DNA from 2 places in the Streptomyces sp. NPDC029526 genome. Region 1 is predicted to be linked to the other one. Evidence: riboswitches for the same ligand, from Rfam matches in the RefSeq annotation. Region 1 holds a riboswitch; the other holds the start of a gene.
The links. Region 1 has a riboswitch for S-adenosylmethionine ahead of thrC (threonine synthase). Riboswitches for the same ligand answer to the same signal wherever they lie in the genome.

Region 1 (7,540 bases):
CCCCGGGAGGTGCGGGCCCCTCGTCAGCAGAAGCTGCTTGCGGCTGGTAGCGCGTTCAGGCGGTGACGCGAACCATGTCGGCCTGCGGGCCCTTCTGGCCCTGCGAGATCTCGAATTCGACCCGCTGGCCCTCTTCAAGGGTGCGGTACCCGTCCATCTGGATGGCGCTGTAGTGGACGAAAACATCCGCACCACCGTCGACCGCGATGAAGCCGTACCCCTTCTCCGCGTTGAACCACTTGACGGTGCCCTGAGCCATGCCTAACTCCCCTATTACTGGCCCTTGCACAGATCCACACTTCGCGGACCCGGGTCAGACCTCACCCCCCATTGGAGTGGGGGCGTGCGCCGGAACGCGTCGACCGCGGCTGAATGTATCTGTCCAACTGCCGTCTGCAACAGGTCAATCGGACGAGAAATCTGGACGCCGCCGGTCCGGAATGTTGTGCAACTTCGCCCGAATTCAGGGCAAACCGGGTCACGCAAACGCCACAAAAGCCGCGAAAGGCGCACAGACTTTGGCTACTTATCGTCGGGCGAGCGGCAGGAATTCACGGTTCCCGATCGAGGGACCGGGGCCGCGTTCCCCAACCCTATCGCGTTCAATCCCATGGAATTGCCCCCTCCGCTTCTCTCACGGAGGGGGCAACGAGTTCCACGCTGGGTAACCGAAGTTACCCACGGTAATGATCAGGCCGGATCAGCCGCCGGCGACCGCCGGAATGATCGAGACGCCGGCGCCGTCCGGCGTCGCCGTCTCCAGGCCCTGCTCGAAGCGCACGTCGTCGTCGTTGACGTAGACGTTGACGAAGCGGCGCAGCTTGCCCTGGTCGTCCAGGACGCGGGCGGCGATGCCCGTGTGGTTCTTCTCCAGGTCCTCGATGACCTCGGCGAGGGTCGTCCCCTCGGCGTTCACCTGGGCCTGCCCACCGGTGTAGGTGCGCAGGATGGTCGGGATGCGGACGGTCACGCTCATGCGAGGCCAGCCTCTCGGAAGGAGTCCAGGGTGGGGCGGATGGTGGCGGTCACGCCGGTCCCGGCGACCGCGTCGAGGGTCTTCAGGCCGTCGCCGGTGTTGAGGACGACGGTGGTCAGCGAGGGATCCAGCAGGCCGCTCTCGACCAGCTTGCGGGTGACGCCGACGGTCACCCCGCCCGCCGTCTCCGCGAAGATGCCCTCGGTGCGCGCGAGCAGCTTGATCGCGTCCACGACCTGCTCGTCGGTGACGTCCTCCACGGCGCCGCCGGTGCGGCGGGCGATGTCCAGGACGTAGGGGCCGTCGGCGGGGTTGCCGATGGCGAGCGACTTGGCGATGGTGTCCGGCTTCTGCGGGCGGACCACGTCGTGCCCGGCCTTGAAGGCGGCTGAGACCGGGGAGCAGCCCTCCGCCTGCGCGCCGAAGATCTTGTAGGGGCGGTCCTCCACCAGCCCCAGGTCGATCAGCTCCCGCAGCCCCTTGTCGATCTTCGTGAGCTGGGAGCCCGAGGCGATCGGGACGACGATCTGGTCCGGCAGCCGCCAGCCGAGCTGCTCGCAGATCTCGTAGGCGAGCGTCTTGGAGCCCTCGGCGTAGTAGGGGCGCAGGTTGACGTTGACGAAGCCCCAGCCCTCGCCGGCCGGGTCGCCGATCAGTTCGGAGCAGAAGCGGTTGACGTCGTCGTAGTTGCCCTCGATGCCGACCAGTTCGCCGCCGTAGACGGCGGCCATGACGACCTTGCCCTGCTCCAGGTCGTGCGGGATGAACACGCAGGAGCGGAAGCCGGCCCGGGCGGCGGCGGCGCCGACGGCACCGGCCAGGTTGCCGGTGGAGGAGCAGGACAGGGTGGTGAAGCCGAAGGCGCGGGCGGCCTCCAGGGCCTGGGCGACGACCCGGTCCTTGAAGGAGTGCGTCGGGTTGCCCGAGTCGTCCTTGACGTACAGACCGCCGGTGACGCCGAGTTCACGGGCCAGGTTGTCCGCCTTGACCAGCGGGGTCCAGCCCGGGTTGAGGTTCGGCTTGCCGGCCACGTCCGCGGGGACGGGCAGCAGCGGCGCGTAGCGCCAGATGTTCGCGGGTCCCGCCTCGATGCGCCGGCGCAGTTCCCCGGCCTCGTAGGACGAGAAGTCGTAGGCGATCTCCAGCGGGCCGAAACACTCCTGGCAGGCGAAGACGGGTCCGAGCGGGACGCGGTGGCCGCACTCGCGGCAGGACAGCGCGGCGGCGGGACCCAGGTCGACGGCGGGGGAGGAACCGGCGGAACCGGCAGAGTCGGCGTTGCTTGCAACGGTCTGCACAGCCATGTGAGGCGAGGCCCTTTCTCCTCATCTTCCTCACGACGCATCTCGCCGTGAGACGGATTTGGCACCTTCCCTAGCCGGGAGCCTCGCCACGTCCGTGTGACAAGAACCGACTGGAGGGTTGCCGGGGCTTCAACGGGCCGTATCCCTCTGCCCCTCTGGATGAGCGGTGTTCAGTTGTCGCGCGGGACCCCGGCATGCGGGGACCGTGCGCGTTGTTCAAGACTGTAACCGACGCCCCGGGCGATTGAGACAGTCGTCCGAAGCGCGAGATGGATCACAGGACCGGACCGGAGTGAGGAGCCGCAGACCGTGCTGGAAGAAGTCGAGCGCTGGCTGATCGACCGGTCCTGGTCCGTGGCCGACCGCCCCCCGCACGCGCTCCTGGCCGCGAAGCGCGCCTCGGGACAGACGGTGAGCGTGGTGCTGCCGGCGCTCGACGAGGAGGCCACCGTCGGCGACATCGTGGCGGTGATCCGGCACGACCTGATGCTCCAGGTGCCGCTGGTCGACGAGGTCGTCGTGATCGACTCCGGCTCGACGGACGGCACCGCAGCGGCCGCCGCGGCGGCGGGCGCCACCGTGGTCCACCGGGACGCGATCCTGCCCCGCATCCCCGCCGTGCCCGGCAAGGGCGAGGTGCTCTGGCGCTCCCTGCTGGTCACCCGGGGCGACATCGTCTGCTTCGTCGACGCGGACCTGCGCGACTTCTCCTCCGACTTCGTCACCGGCATCGTCGGTCCGCTGCTCACCGAGCCGGACGTGCAGCTGGTCAAGGCCATGTACGACCGCCCCCTGGGCGCCGCCGCCGGGCAGGGCGGCCGGGTCACCGAGCTGATGGCGCGCCCGCTGCTCAACATGCACTGGCCGCAGCTCGCCGGTTTCGTCCAGCCGCTCGGCGGTGAGTACGCGGCCCGCCGCTCGCTGCTGGAGCAGCTGCCCTTCCCGGTCGGCTACGGGGTCGAGCTCGGCATGCTGGTCGACGCCCTGCACCTGGCCGGGCTGGACGCCCTCGCCCAGGTCGACGTCGGCGTGCGCAAGCACCGCCACCAGGACGGGCGGGCCCTCGGCCGGATGGCCGCCGCCATCTACCGCACCGCCCAGCTCCGCCTGGCCCGCGGCCACCTGATCCGGCCCGCCCTCACCCAGTTCGAGCGCTCCGACGAGGGCTTCGAGCCGCGCACCTACTCCGTCGACACCGAGGAACGCCCGCCCATGCGGGAGATCGCCGAGTACCAGGCCCGGCGGGTGGCCTGAGCGCGTCCCGGCGACGTTTGAGGTTCCGGGGGCCGGGCTAGGTTGGTGCGTATGGCTTCCACGCATGCTGCTCAGGCTGGTCAGGGTGCCCAGGTGCTGGTCGCGTCGAACCGCGGGCCCGTGTCGTACACGGTGGACGAGGACGGTTCGCTGCGCGCCAAACGGGGCGGCGGCGGACTGGTGTCCGGGCTGTCCGCGATCGGCTCGGACGCGGACGCCCTGTGGGTCTGCTCGGCCCTGTCCGACGGCGACCGCGAGGCCGTGCGGCGCGGCGTCGGCGAGGACGGCGTGCGGATGCTGGACATCCCGGCCGACGTGCACGCCGACGCCTACAACGGCATCGCGAACTCGGTGCTGTGGTTCGTGCACCACATGCTCTACCAGACCCCGCTGGAACCCGTCTTCGACGCGGAGTTCCGCCGCCAGTGGGCGTCCTACGAGACCTACAACCGGGCCTTCGCCGAAGCGCTCGCCGAGGAGGCCGCCGAGGGCGCGGCCGTCGTGGTGCAGGACTACCACCTGACGCTCGTCCCCGGCATGCTCCGCGAGCTCCGCCCCGACCTGCGCATCGGCCACTTCTCGCACACCCCGTGGGCCCCGCCGGAGTACTTCCGGATGCTGCCCGACGACATCGCCGCCCAGGTGCTCGGCGGCATGCTGGGCGCGGACCGGCTCGGGTTCCTCACCCGGCGCTGGGCGGACGCCTTCACCGCCTGCTGCGAGCAGTTCGCGGGCGGCCTCGGCGACACCCGCGTGGGCGTGCACGGCCTCGGCGCCGACGCGGACTTCCTGCGCGCCCGCTCCCACGAGCCGGACGTCGAGGAGCGGATGGCCGCGCTGCGCGAGGAGATCGGCACCGCGCCCGACGGCACCCCGCGCCGCACCATCGTCCGGGTGGACCGCACCGAGCTGTCGAAGAACATCGTGCGCGGCCTGCTCGCCTACCGGCAGCTCCTCGACGACCACCCCGACTGGCGCGAGCGGGTCGTGCACGTCGCCTTCGCCTACCCCTCCCGCCAGGACCTCGCCGTGTACCGCGACTACACCGCCGAGGTGCAGCGGGTCGCCGAGGAGATCAACGACCGGTACGGCACGCCCGGCTGGCGTCCGGTCGTGCTGCACGTCAAGGACGACTTCGCCCGCTCGCTGGCCGCCTACCGGCTGGCGGACGTGGCCCTGGTCAACCCCGTGCGGGACGGCATGAACCTGGTCGCCAAGGAGGTGCCGGTGGTCTCCGACCGCGGCTGCGCGCTGGTGCTGAGCCGGGAGGCGGGGGCGCACGAGGAGCTGGGCGAGGACGCCATCACCGTCAACCCCTACGACGTGACCGGGACCGCCCGCGCCCTGCACGAGGCCCTGACGATGGGCCCGGCCCAGCGCACCGAGCACAGCAAGCGCCTGGCCGCGGCGGCGACCGCGCTGCCGCCCGCCCAGTGGTTCGTCGACCAGCTGGACGCCCTGCGGGGGCAGGACCCCGCCTGATCCTGGTACCGATCCGCCGCCGCGGGCGCGGGGGTGCCGGACGCCGGGTGCCCGGAGTCGGGTGCCGGACGTCGGGTGCCCGCCGGGCACGGCCGGTGCGGCCTGGTAGGGCCTGGTAGGGCCTGGTAGGGCCTGGTGCGGCCGGGGCTCCCCCGGGGACGGTCCGGCCGGTCTGCGGGCCGCCGCGCTGTGGCCGCTCCGGTCCGCGGGCGGTGTCCGGCCGGACCCGCGCGCCGACGACCGGCCAGGCGTGCGTGCCCGCGTGGCACCGGGTGGCCGGGCACGCGTGGCACCGGGCGTCCGGGCATGCGTGGCACCGGGCGGACGTGGATAGGTTGGCCGTATGGGCAGCCACACCGCATCCACGGATCCGCATGCCGTCCCCGACCTTCCGACGCCCGTCACCCGGGCCGGGCGCGAAGGGCTCGACGCCCTGCTCGCCCGGCCGGGCGAGGCGCTGATCGGCCTCGACTTCGACGGCACCCTCGCGCCGATCGTGCCCGACCCGGACCGGGCGCGGGCCCACCCCGACGCCGTCCCGGCGCTGACCGCGCTCGCCCCGAAGGTGGCCTCCGTCGCGGTGATCACCGGCCGGCCGCCCGCCGTCGCGGTCCGCAACGGCGGGTTCGCGGGAGTCGCCGGGCTGGAACACTTGGTCGTCCTCGGCCACTACGGCGCCGAGCGCTGGGACGCCGCCACCGACACCGTCACGGCGCCCGAACCGCACCCCGGGGTGGCCGCCGTGCGCGCGGAGCTGCCCGGGCTGCTGGAAGGGCTGGACGCGGCACAGGGCGCCCGGGTCGAGGAGAAGGGCCGGGCGGTCGCCGTCCACACCCGGCGGGCCGTCGCACCGCAGGCCGCCTTCGAGGCCCTGCGCGAGCCGCTGACGGACCTGGCGACCCGGCACGGACTGATCGTGGAGCCGGGCCGGATGGTGCTGGAGCTGCGCCCGCCGGGCATGGACAAGGGCGTCGCCCTCCGGGAGCACGCGCGGGAGACCGGCGTTGGGTGCGTCCTCTACGCGGGCGACGACCTCGGCGACCTCCCGGCCTTCGCGGCGGTGGACGAGCTCCGCTCCGACGGGGTCCCCGGGCTGCTGGTGTGCAGCGGCAGCGACGAGGTGCCCGAGCTGCGCGACCGCGCGGACCTGGTGGTGGACGGCCCGGCGGGCCTGGTGGACCTGCTGACCGCGCTGGCCGGGCACATGAAGTGACGGCGTACGCGAAGTGAGCGGTCGCGCGGTGCACATGGAGTGAACGGTTCCGTGAGGTGCCGTTCGCTGAATGAGGGTCGGGCGGGGTGCCGGCCGGTCCGGCGGGACGACGGCCCCGCAGGGTGCCGCCCCGCAGGCTGACGGCCGCGTGGGCGGGCCCTCGCCCAGCCGTTGCGCCCCCGGCCCCGCTGCCCCCGGCCCCCGGCCCCGCTGCCCCCGGCCCCCGGCCCCCGGCTCAGCGTTCCGCGCGCCGGAAGTCCCGTATGCGGCGCAGGCGGTTGACCGTGACCGGGTCGTGGGCCAGGGCGCGGGGGTCGTCGAGGAGGGCGTTGAGCAGCTGGTAGTAGCGCACCGGTGCCAGGCCCAGGCGTTCGCGTATCGCGCGCTCCTTCGCGCCGGGGCCGGGAAAGCCACGGCGCTCCAGCGCGAGGATGTCCTGCTCGCGTCGGCCCAGTCCGGCCGCCGGCCGGGCCGTCCGTGATTCCTCGTCCATGTCCCGCACCGTAACCCCCGCCACCGACAACGGGCGGGGCCCGGCGACCCCGGAGGCTCCCGTGAGGGCCGCCGGGACGGCCGTCACCGGCCGCCGCCCTCCGTGCGGGTGGCGGTGGCCTGGAGGCCGGAGAGGACGACGGCGGGGCTGCCGCCGGGGGCGACGGCCTTGCCGATCTGCTTCTTGATCTGCGCGTTGACGGCCGCCCAGGAGGTCTCGCCGACCGGGTACAGCTCGGACGTCCCGAGCTGGTCGAGGAAGGGCTTGAGGGCCTTGTCGTCGGCGGACTCCGCCATCACGCGGGACGCGGACTGGGTGACCGGCAGCAGGTCGTAGGTGCGGGAGAACTTCAGCACGTTCTTCTCGCTGTAGACGGCGTCGAGGAAGTCGCCGATCGCCTCGCGGTGGCCGTTCTCCTTGAAGGCCATCATCCAGTCGGAGACGCCGAGGGTGGCCCTGCTCTCCCCGTCCACGCCGGGCGTGGGCACCATGCCGTACTCGACGCCCTTCTGCCCGGCGAGCCTCATCAGCGAGGGGTGCCCGTTGAGCATGCCGACGTCCCCCGCGGCGAAGGCGGCGAAGGCGTCCGCCCGGTTCAGCTTCCCGGGCGCCACGGGGCCGGTGAGGCCGGCGCCGACCAGTTCGTCCTTCAGCCAGGTGAGGGTGTCGACGTTCTCGACGGAGTCGATGGTGTAGGCGCCCCGGTCGTCGGTGTAGCCGCCGTCGCCGCTGAGCAGCCACTGCATCGTCTCGGCCTGCGCCTCCTCGGGCCCGAGCGGCAGCGCGTAGGGGTACTTCACGCCCTCGGCCTTCAGCTT
Region 2 (7,540 bases), on a different contig from region 1:
CCCCCGAGGGAGAGAACCAGCCGTGATCACCGCGATCGTCCTCATCAAGACCAGCGTGGACCGGATCCCCGAGATCGCGGAGCGGATCGCCGCGCTGGACAGCGTCAGCGAGGTCTTCTCGGTCACCGGGACCTACGACCTGATCGCCATGGTCCGGGTCCGGGAGCACGAGGACCTGGCCGAGGTCATCCCCGGCCGGATCAGCAAGATCCCGGGCGTCGAGGGCACCGACACGCACGTGGCGTTCCGTACGTACTCCCAGCACGACCTGGAGGCGGCGTTCGCCATCGGGCTGGACAACTGAGTCACCGCCCGGCGGGACCCCCCGGACCGGCGCTCCTGGACGGGATGCCGCCGGTCCGGGACGCGGTGCCGCCTCAGGCTGCGGGGGCGTCCGGGACGCAGCGGCCGTCCACCGTGCGGTAGGTCCAGCGGGCGCCGTCCCGGACGAGTTCCCGCACGGCGCGGACGAACCGCTGCACGTGCTCGTCCGGGGTGCCCGCGCCGAAGCTGACCCGGACGGCGTGCGCGGACCGCTCCCCGGAGGCCGGGGCCCCGCACCCGCCCGGCTGCGGCGTGTCGCCGAGCAGCCTCGCGAGCAGGGGGTGGGCGCAGAACAGGCCGTCCCGGACACCGATGCCGTACTCGGCGGACAGCGCGGCGGCGAAGTGCGAGCTGTCGAAGCCGTCGACGACGAAGGACAGCACCCCGACCCGGGGGGCGTCGTCCCCGAACAGGGACAGGAACCGCACCTCGGGCACGTCGGCCAGCCCCTCGCGCACCGCGCGGACCAGCCGCCGCTCGCGGGCGACGAGGGTGTCGAACCCGGCCGCGGTGAGCGCCCGGCAGGCCGAGGCGACGGCGTGCGCGCCGATGACGTTGGGCGAACCGGCCTCGTGGCGGGCGGCGTCGGTGTGCCACCGGACGTCCACTCCCCCGTCCCCGCGCCGGACGACCCGGCGGCTCGCACCGCCGCCCGCGAGGTACGGCTCGGCCGTCCGCAGCCAGTCCGCCCGCCCGGCCAGCACCCCGGTGCCGAAGGGGGCGTACAGCTTGTGGCCCGAGAAGGCGACCCAGTCGACGTCCAGGTCCCGCACGCTCACCGGGTGGTGCGGGGCGAGCTGGGCGGCGTCCAGGACGATCCGGGCGCCGTGCGCGTGGGCGGCGGCGGCCAGTTCGCGCACCGGCCACAGCTCGCCGGTGACGTTGGAGGCGCCGGTGACGCAGACCAGCGCCGGCCCGTGCGGCGCGCGGGCGGCGAGGGCGCGCTCCAGGGTCTCGACGGCCTGCCCGGGGCTGCCGGGCGCGTCCAGGACGGTCACCTCGGAGCCCCGCCAGGGCAGCAGGGCGGCGTGGTGCTCGGTCTCGAAGACGAAGACCCGGCAGCCCTCGGGCAGCGCGCCGGCGAGCAGGTTGAGGGAGTCGGTGGTGGACCGGGTGAAGACCACCTCGTCCGCACGGCGGCAGTCGAGGAACGCGGCGACGGTCCGGCGGGCGTCCTCGAACAGCTCCGTGGAGAGCCGGGAGAGGTACCCGGCGCCGCGGTGGACGCTGCCGTAGTACGGCGCGTAGGCGGCTACGTCGTCCCAGACCTGCTGGAGGGCGGGCGCGCTGGCCGCGTGGTCGAGCGCCGCGTAGGTCACCTCGCCGCCGGTGACGAGCGGGACGGTGACGTCCCGCCCGAGGACGGGCAGCGGGGCGCGGTCCTCCGGGGCCGCGGCGGCCGCGGCGGCGGCCGGGGCGGCGGCGGCCGGGGCGGCGGCGGCCGGGGCGGCGGCGGCCGGGGCGGCGGCGGCCGGGGCGGCGGCGGCCGGGGCGGCGGCAGCGCACGCGGTGACGGGGGCGGTGGCGACGGCGGTGACGGACATGCTGAACTCCCGTAGGTGGCACGCCGGTTCCCCAGGGCGAGCAGCGGTGGCTCCAGCCCGTCGGAACGGCGGAAGGAACGGCGGAAAGCCGGAAGAGGGGCGAAGAAGGGGCGAAGAAGGGGAAAGCGAGGGGAACGCGGAGGCGGGGCGCTGCGGCCCTACTGCATTCGACGGCTCACGGGAGACTCCTCGACGACCAGGACCCCTGGCTCGCGAGGGGTCCGCGCTTGCCGTGGACCCTGCTGTCCACGGCCTGGTCCTCACCCGGGGCACCCCGCCACGGACGGAGGGTTGCCGGACAGCCGGCCGGGGCCTGATGGCTGTCACTCATGACCTGCACAGGAACGTACGGGAAGAAAACGGGGTCCCGCAACCCGGTTCCGGATCGCGGGACCCCGCACGTGCGGTGTCTCAGGCGTTGCTGACGGCCACCCACCGGTCCAGGACGCGCCGGGCCGACCCCGAGTCGATCGACTCGGCCGCCTTCTCCATCCCGGCCCGGATCTGCTCCGTGAGCGTGCCCGTGCCGGGCTCCAGCGCCACCAGCGCCGCCGCCGAGTTCAGCAGCACGGCGTCGCGCACCGGGCCGCGTTCGCCGTCCAGCAGCCGCCGGGCGACCTCCGCGTTGTAGGAGGCGTCGGCGCCGCGCAGGGCCGAGATGTCGACCAGGCCGAGGCCCACCTCGCGCGGGTCGAACACCTCCTCGGTGACCGTGCCGTCCCGGACCACCCAGACCCGGGAGGTGCCGGTCGTGGTCAGCTCGTCCAGGCCGTCGTCGCCGCGGAACACCAGCGAGGAGTGGCCGCGCCCGGCGAACACCCCGGCCATGATGGGCGCCATCCGCGCGTCGGCCACCCCGACCGCCTGCGCGGTCACCCGGGCCGGATTGGCGAGCGGGCCCAGGAAGTTGAACACCGTGCGGATGCCCAGCTGGCCGCGTGCCGCCGCCACATGGCGCAGCGCCGGGTGGAACTTCACCGCGAAGCAGAAGGTGATCCCGGCCTCCTCGGCGACCTCGGCGACCCGTCGCGGGGTCAGCTCCAGGTTGACGCCGAGCTTCTCCAGCACGTCGGAGGCGCCGGACGCGGAGGAGGCGGCCCGGTTGCCGTGCTTGACGACCTTCGCGCCGGTGCCGGCGACGACGATGGAGGACATGGTGGAGATGTTCACCGTCTTGGCGCCGTCCCCGCCGGTCCCGACGATGTCGACGGTGGCGCCCGGCACCTCGATCACGTTGGCGTGGTCGTACAGGGCGCGGACGCAGCCGGAGATCTCCTCGACGGTCTCGCCCTTGGCGCGCAGGGACACCGCGAAGCCGGCGATCTGGGCGTCGGTGGCCTCCCCGCGCATGATCAGGTCCATCGCCCAGGCGGTGTCGTCGGCCGACAGGTCACGGCCCTCCAGCAGGCCGTTCAGCAGGGCGGGCCAGGAGCGGCCCGCCGCGGTGTCGCCTCCAGCGGGGGTCACAGCGCTCATCAGCCGCTCCTGTGGTCGTCACACGCATGTCCGCCCCCCACCCTATCCAGCCCCGGACACGGCGAAGGCCCCCGTCCGCGGACCGGACGGGGGCCTTCGACCGTGGTGTGGCGACGCTTCGCTCAGCGGTGGAAGGGATCAGTGGTGGCCGTGGCCGCTGGTGATCTCCTTGTACTCCTCGGCGGTCGGCTTCGGAATCTGCGACTCCTGGCCGTAGTACGCCTTGCTGAGCTTGGCACGCAGCTTCTCGGTGGCCTTCACCTTGCGCTCGACGCCGTTCTCGTCGACCGTCGGGCCGATCTCCGCCGGCTTGTACTGCTCGTGCGCGGTGAGCGTGTGGAGCTGCTCCTGGCTGAGCGGCTCGTGCACCTCGATGAACTCACCGTGCGGCAGGCGCTTGATGATGCCGGCCTCGCGGCCGTGCAGCACCTTGTCCTTGTCCCGGCGCTGGAGGCCGAGGCAGATCCGCTTGGTGACGATGAACGCCACGACCGGGCCGAGGAAGAACCCGATGCGCACGAACCAGGTGACCGCGTTGATCGACAGGTGGAAGTGCGTGGCGACGATGTCGTTGCCACCGCCCACCAGCATGATCAGGTACGCGGTGATCCAGGCGACGCCGAGACCGGTCCGGGTCGGGGCGTTGCGCGGGCGGTCCAGGATGTGGTGCTCGCGCTTGTCCCCGGTGATCCAGGACTCGATGAACGGGTAGAGCGCCAGGACCCCGAGGAACAGGCCGAACAGCACCAGCGGGACGAAGACGCCCAGGACCAGCGTGTGGCCCCAGAAGTTGATCTCCCAGCCCGGCATGGCGCGGACCAGACCCTCGGCGAAGCCCATGTACCAGTCCGGCTGGGCACCCGTCGAGACGAGGTCCGGCCGGTACGGGCCCAGGTTCCAGATCGGGTTGATGGTGACCAGGCCGGCGATCAGCGAGATGAAGCCGAAGACCAGGAAGAAGAAGCCTCCCGCCTTGGCCATGTACACCGGCAGCAGCGGCATGCCGACGACGTTCTTGTTGGTCCGGCCGGGACCCGCGAACTGCGTGTGCTTGTGGTAGAAGACCAGGATCAGGTGGGCGACCACCAGACCCAGCATGATGCCCGGCAGCAGCAGGATGTGGATCGAGTAGAACCGGGCGACGAAGTCCGTCCCCGGGAACTCCCCGCCGAACAGGAACATCGAGATGTACGTGCCGACGATCGGCACGGACAGGATCGCGCCCTGCGTGAAGCGGACACCCGTACCGGACAGCAGGTCGTCCGGGAGCGAGTAGCCGGTGAAGCCGGTGAACATGCCCAGCACGAACAGCAGGAAGCCGAACAGCCAGTTGATCTCGCGCGGCTTGCGGAACGCGCCGGTGAAGAAGACGCGCATCATGTGCACGAACATGCCGGCCAGGAAGATGACCGCGGCCCAGTGGTGGATCTGCCGGATGAGCAGGCCACCGCGCACGTCGAAGCTGATGTCGAGGGTCGAGGCGTAGGCCTGCGACATCAGCTGGCCCTGCATCGGGACGTAGCTGCCGTGGTACTCCACCTCGGCCATCGACGGGTGGAAGAACAGCGTCAGGTACACACCCGTGAGGATGATGATGATGAAGCTGTAGAGGCAGATCTCACCGAGCATGAAGGACCAGTGGTCCGGGAAGATCTTCCGCATGTTGGCCTTGGCCAGGGAGTAGATCCCCAGCCGGCCGTCGGCCCAGTCGGCGACGCGCTCGCCGGCCGGTGCCTTCCCGCGAGAGCGGGAGTCGGTGGTCGTCGTGGTGCTCATCCGCGCTCCCAGAATGAAGGGCCGACGGGCTCGTCGAAGTCGCTGTGCGCTTCGAGGTAACCCTCGTCGTTCACGCCGATGCGCAGCTGCGGCAGCGCGTGACCGGCGGGACCGAAGATCACCTTGGCGCCGTCGGAGAGATCGAAGGTGGACTGGTGGCAGGGGCACAGCGCGTGGTGCGTCTGCTGCTCGTACAGGGAGATCGGGCAACCGACGTGGGTGCAGATCTTCGAGTACGCGAGGATCCCCTCGTGCGACCACTCGAGAGCGCGCTTGTCCTTGATGTTCTCCGGCTGGATCCGGACGAGCATCAGCGCTGCCTTGGCGATCTCGTTCTGGAACCCGTGCTCGTGCGGGTCCAGGCCCTCGGGCTGGGCGAAGGTGAGCGAGCCGACGATGATGTCGGACGGGCGCAGCGGCTCGTTGGTGTTCTGGTTGATGAGCAGCTTGCCCTTCGACCAGGCGGTGTGGCGCAGCTTGTCCTCGGGCAGCGGGCCGAGGTCGCGCAGCAGCACGACACCGGACAGCGGCACCAGGGTCAGCGCGCCGAACATCGTGTTGCGGATGAGCTTGCGGCGGCCGATGGCCGACTCCTTGGCGCCCTGCCGGAAGTCGTCCATGACCTTGGCCTTGACGTCCGGCGCGGCCTGGATCGGGTGCCGTTCGTCGGTGAGCTCCTCGTCCGACATCAGGGTGCGGGCCCAGTGCACGGCGCCGGCGCCGATGGCGAACAGCGCGATGCCGAGCGTCACGCCGAGCGCGAGGTTCAGCGCGCTGATGTGGCCCAGCGTCCAGATGTAGACGATCTTGTCGACCGGGATCGCCACGAAGGCGACGATGAAGCCGATGGTCGCCAGCATCGACACCGTGAACATCAGGGCGACCGTGCGCTCGGACCGCTTGGCGGCCCGCTCGTCGATGTCCTGGATCCGGTGCTCGTGGGGCGGCAGCCCCGGGTCGGCGAACGGGTCCTTCTGGTCCGCGACGCCGACGGTGCCGTGAGCGGTGTCCTGCGCGGTGGGCAGGTTCTCTTCGGGAATGTCTTGGCTACTCATGACTTCTTGGCCTTTGCGGTCCGAGCGGCGACCCACACAGCGACGGCGATCAGCCCGCCGAGGCCGAAGACCCAGCCGAAGAGGCCTTCGGCGACCGGGCCCAGCGAGCCCAGCGCGAGGCCGCCCGGGCTCTCGGAGTCGTCGCTGTTGACCTCCTGGAGGTACGCGATGATGTCCTTCTTGTTCTGCACCGTCAGCACGCTGTCGGGGAACGAGGGCATGTTCTGCGGGCCGGTGAGCATGGCCTGGTACACGTGCTTCGGATCGACGTCCTCGAGGTCCGGAGCGTACTTGCCGTGCGTCAGGGCGCCACCCTTACCGGTGAAGTTGTGGCACTGCGCGCAGTTGGTACGGAACAGTTCACCGCCCTTGGCGATGTCGGCGCCCTGAGGGCCGTACTCCTCCTCCGTCGGGACGGCGGGGCCGGCGCCCAGCGAGGCCACGTAGGCGGCCAGCTGGTCGATCTCGGCCTGGCTGTACACCGCCGGCTTGCGCGGCGCCTGGGCGCTCTGCGAGGTGGCGGCCGGCATGCGGCCGGTGGCCACCTGGAAGTCCACGGCCGCGGCGCCCACGCCCACCAGGCTCGGCCCGTCGGAGGTCCCCTGACCGCCGGTGCCGTGGCAGCTGGCGCAGCCGACCGCGTAGAGCTTCTTTCCCTCCTCGATGGTGAGGGACTGGGCGGTTTCTTCGGCCTGCGCCTTGTCCGCGGGCGCGAACACGGCGTACAGCCCCCCGGTGCATGCCAGCGCGAGGAGGAGAACCACGAGCGCCGCCAACGGGTGGCGTCGTCGTGCGGAGAGCTTTTTCACGGATTACCCCGGTGTCAGGATCTTCTGCGTCGATGCTTCTGGTTGGTGCGCGTCAGGAGCGCGCGCGGTGATGAGCCCGGCTACTTGATCATGTAGATCGTCGCGAACAGACCGATCCAGACGACATCGACGAAGTGCCAGTAGTAGGACACGACGATGGCGGCTGTGGCCTGATCGTGGGTGAACCTCCGAGCGGCATAGGTGCGGCCCAGGACCAGCAGGAAGGCGATGAGACCGCCCGTCACGTGCAGGCCGTGGAAGCCGGTGGTCAGGTAGAACACCGAGCCGTACGGGTCGGAGCTGAGGGACAGGCCCTCGTGCTTGACCAGCTCGGTGTACTCGACGATCTGACCGCCGATGAAGACCGATCCCATGATGAAGGTGACGATGAACCACATCCGGAGCTTCTTCACGTCACCGCGCTCGGCGGCGAACACGCCGAGCTGGCAGGTGAGCGAGGAGAGCACCAGGATCGTGGTGTTCGTCGCCGCGAACGGGAAGTTCAGCGTGTCGGCCTTCTCCGACCAGAAGTCTGGTCCGGTCACCGATCGCAGGG

Region 2: another riboswitch for S-adenosylmethionine. It lies ahead of AB0F01_RS01650 (aminotransferase class V-fold PLP-dependent enzyme); the one in region 1 lies ahead of thrC (threonine synthase).

What each region holds. Positions count from the first base shown of each region.
Region 1 covers NZ_JBEZWE010000022.1:19,298-26,837, forward strand. Annotated here, with positions in the region: gene AB0F01_RS28500 (cold-shock protein) at 56-259, opposite strand; gene AB0F01_RS28505 (MoaD/ThiS family protein) at 701-976, opposite strand; gene thrC (threonine synthase) at 973-2,280, opposite strand; SAM riboswitch class I at 2,299-2,446, opposite strand; gene AB0F01_RS28515 (glucosyl-3-phosphoglycerate synthase) at 2,590-3,534, shown strand; gene AB0F01_RS28520 (trehalose-6-phosphate synthase) at 3,586-5,016, shown strand; gene otsB (trehalose-phosphatase) at 5,360-6,229, shown strand; gene AB0F01_RS28530 (DUF3263 domain-containing protein) at 6,465-6,722, opposite strand; gene AB0F01_RS28535 (extracellular solute-binding protein) at 6,806-7,540, opposite strand, start outside.
Region 2 covers NZ_JBEZWE010000001.1:363,364-370,903, forward strand. Annotated here, with positions in the region: gene AB0F01_RS01640 (rhomboid family intramembrane serine protease) at 1-26, shown strand, start outside; gene AB0F01_RS01645 (Lrp/AsnC ligand binding domain-containing protein) at 23-304, shown strand; gene AB0F01_RS01650 (aminotransferase class V-fold PLP-dependent enzyme) at 378-1,868, opposite strand; SAM riboswitch class IV at 2,087-2,203, opposite strand; gene trpD (anthranilate phosphoribosyltransferase) at 2,280-3,344, opposite strand; gene AB0F01_RS01660 (cytochrome bc complex cytochrome b subunit) at 3,483-5,120, opposite strand; gene AB0F01_RS01665 (Rieske 2Fe-2S domain-containing protein) at 5,117-6,175, opposite strand; gene AB0F01_RS01670 (c-type cytochrome) at 6,172-6,984, opposite strand; gene AB0F01_RS01675 (heme-copper oxidase subunit III) at 7,065-7,540, opposite strand, start outside.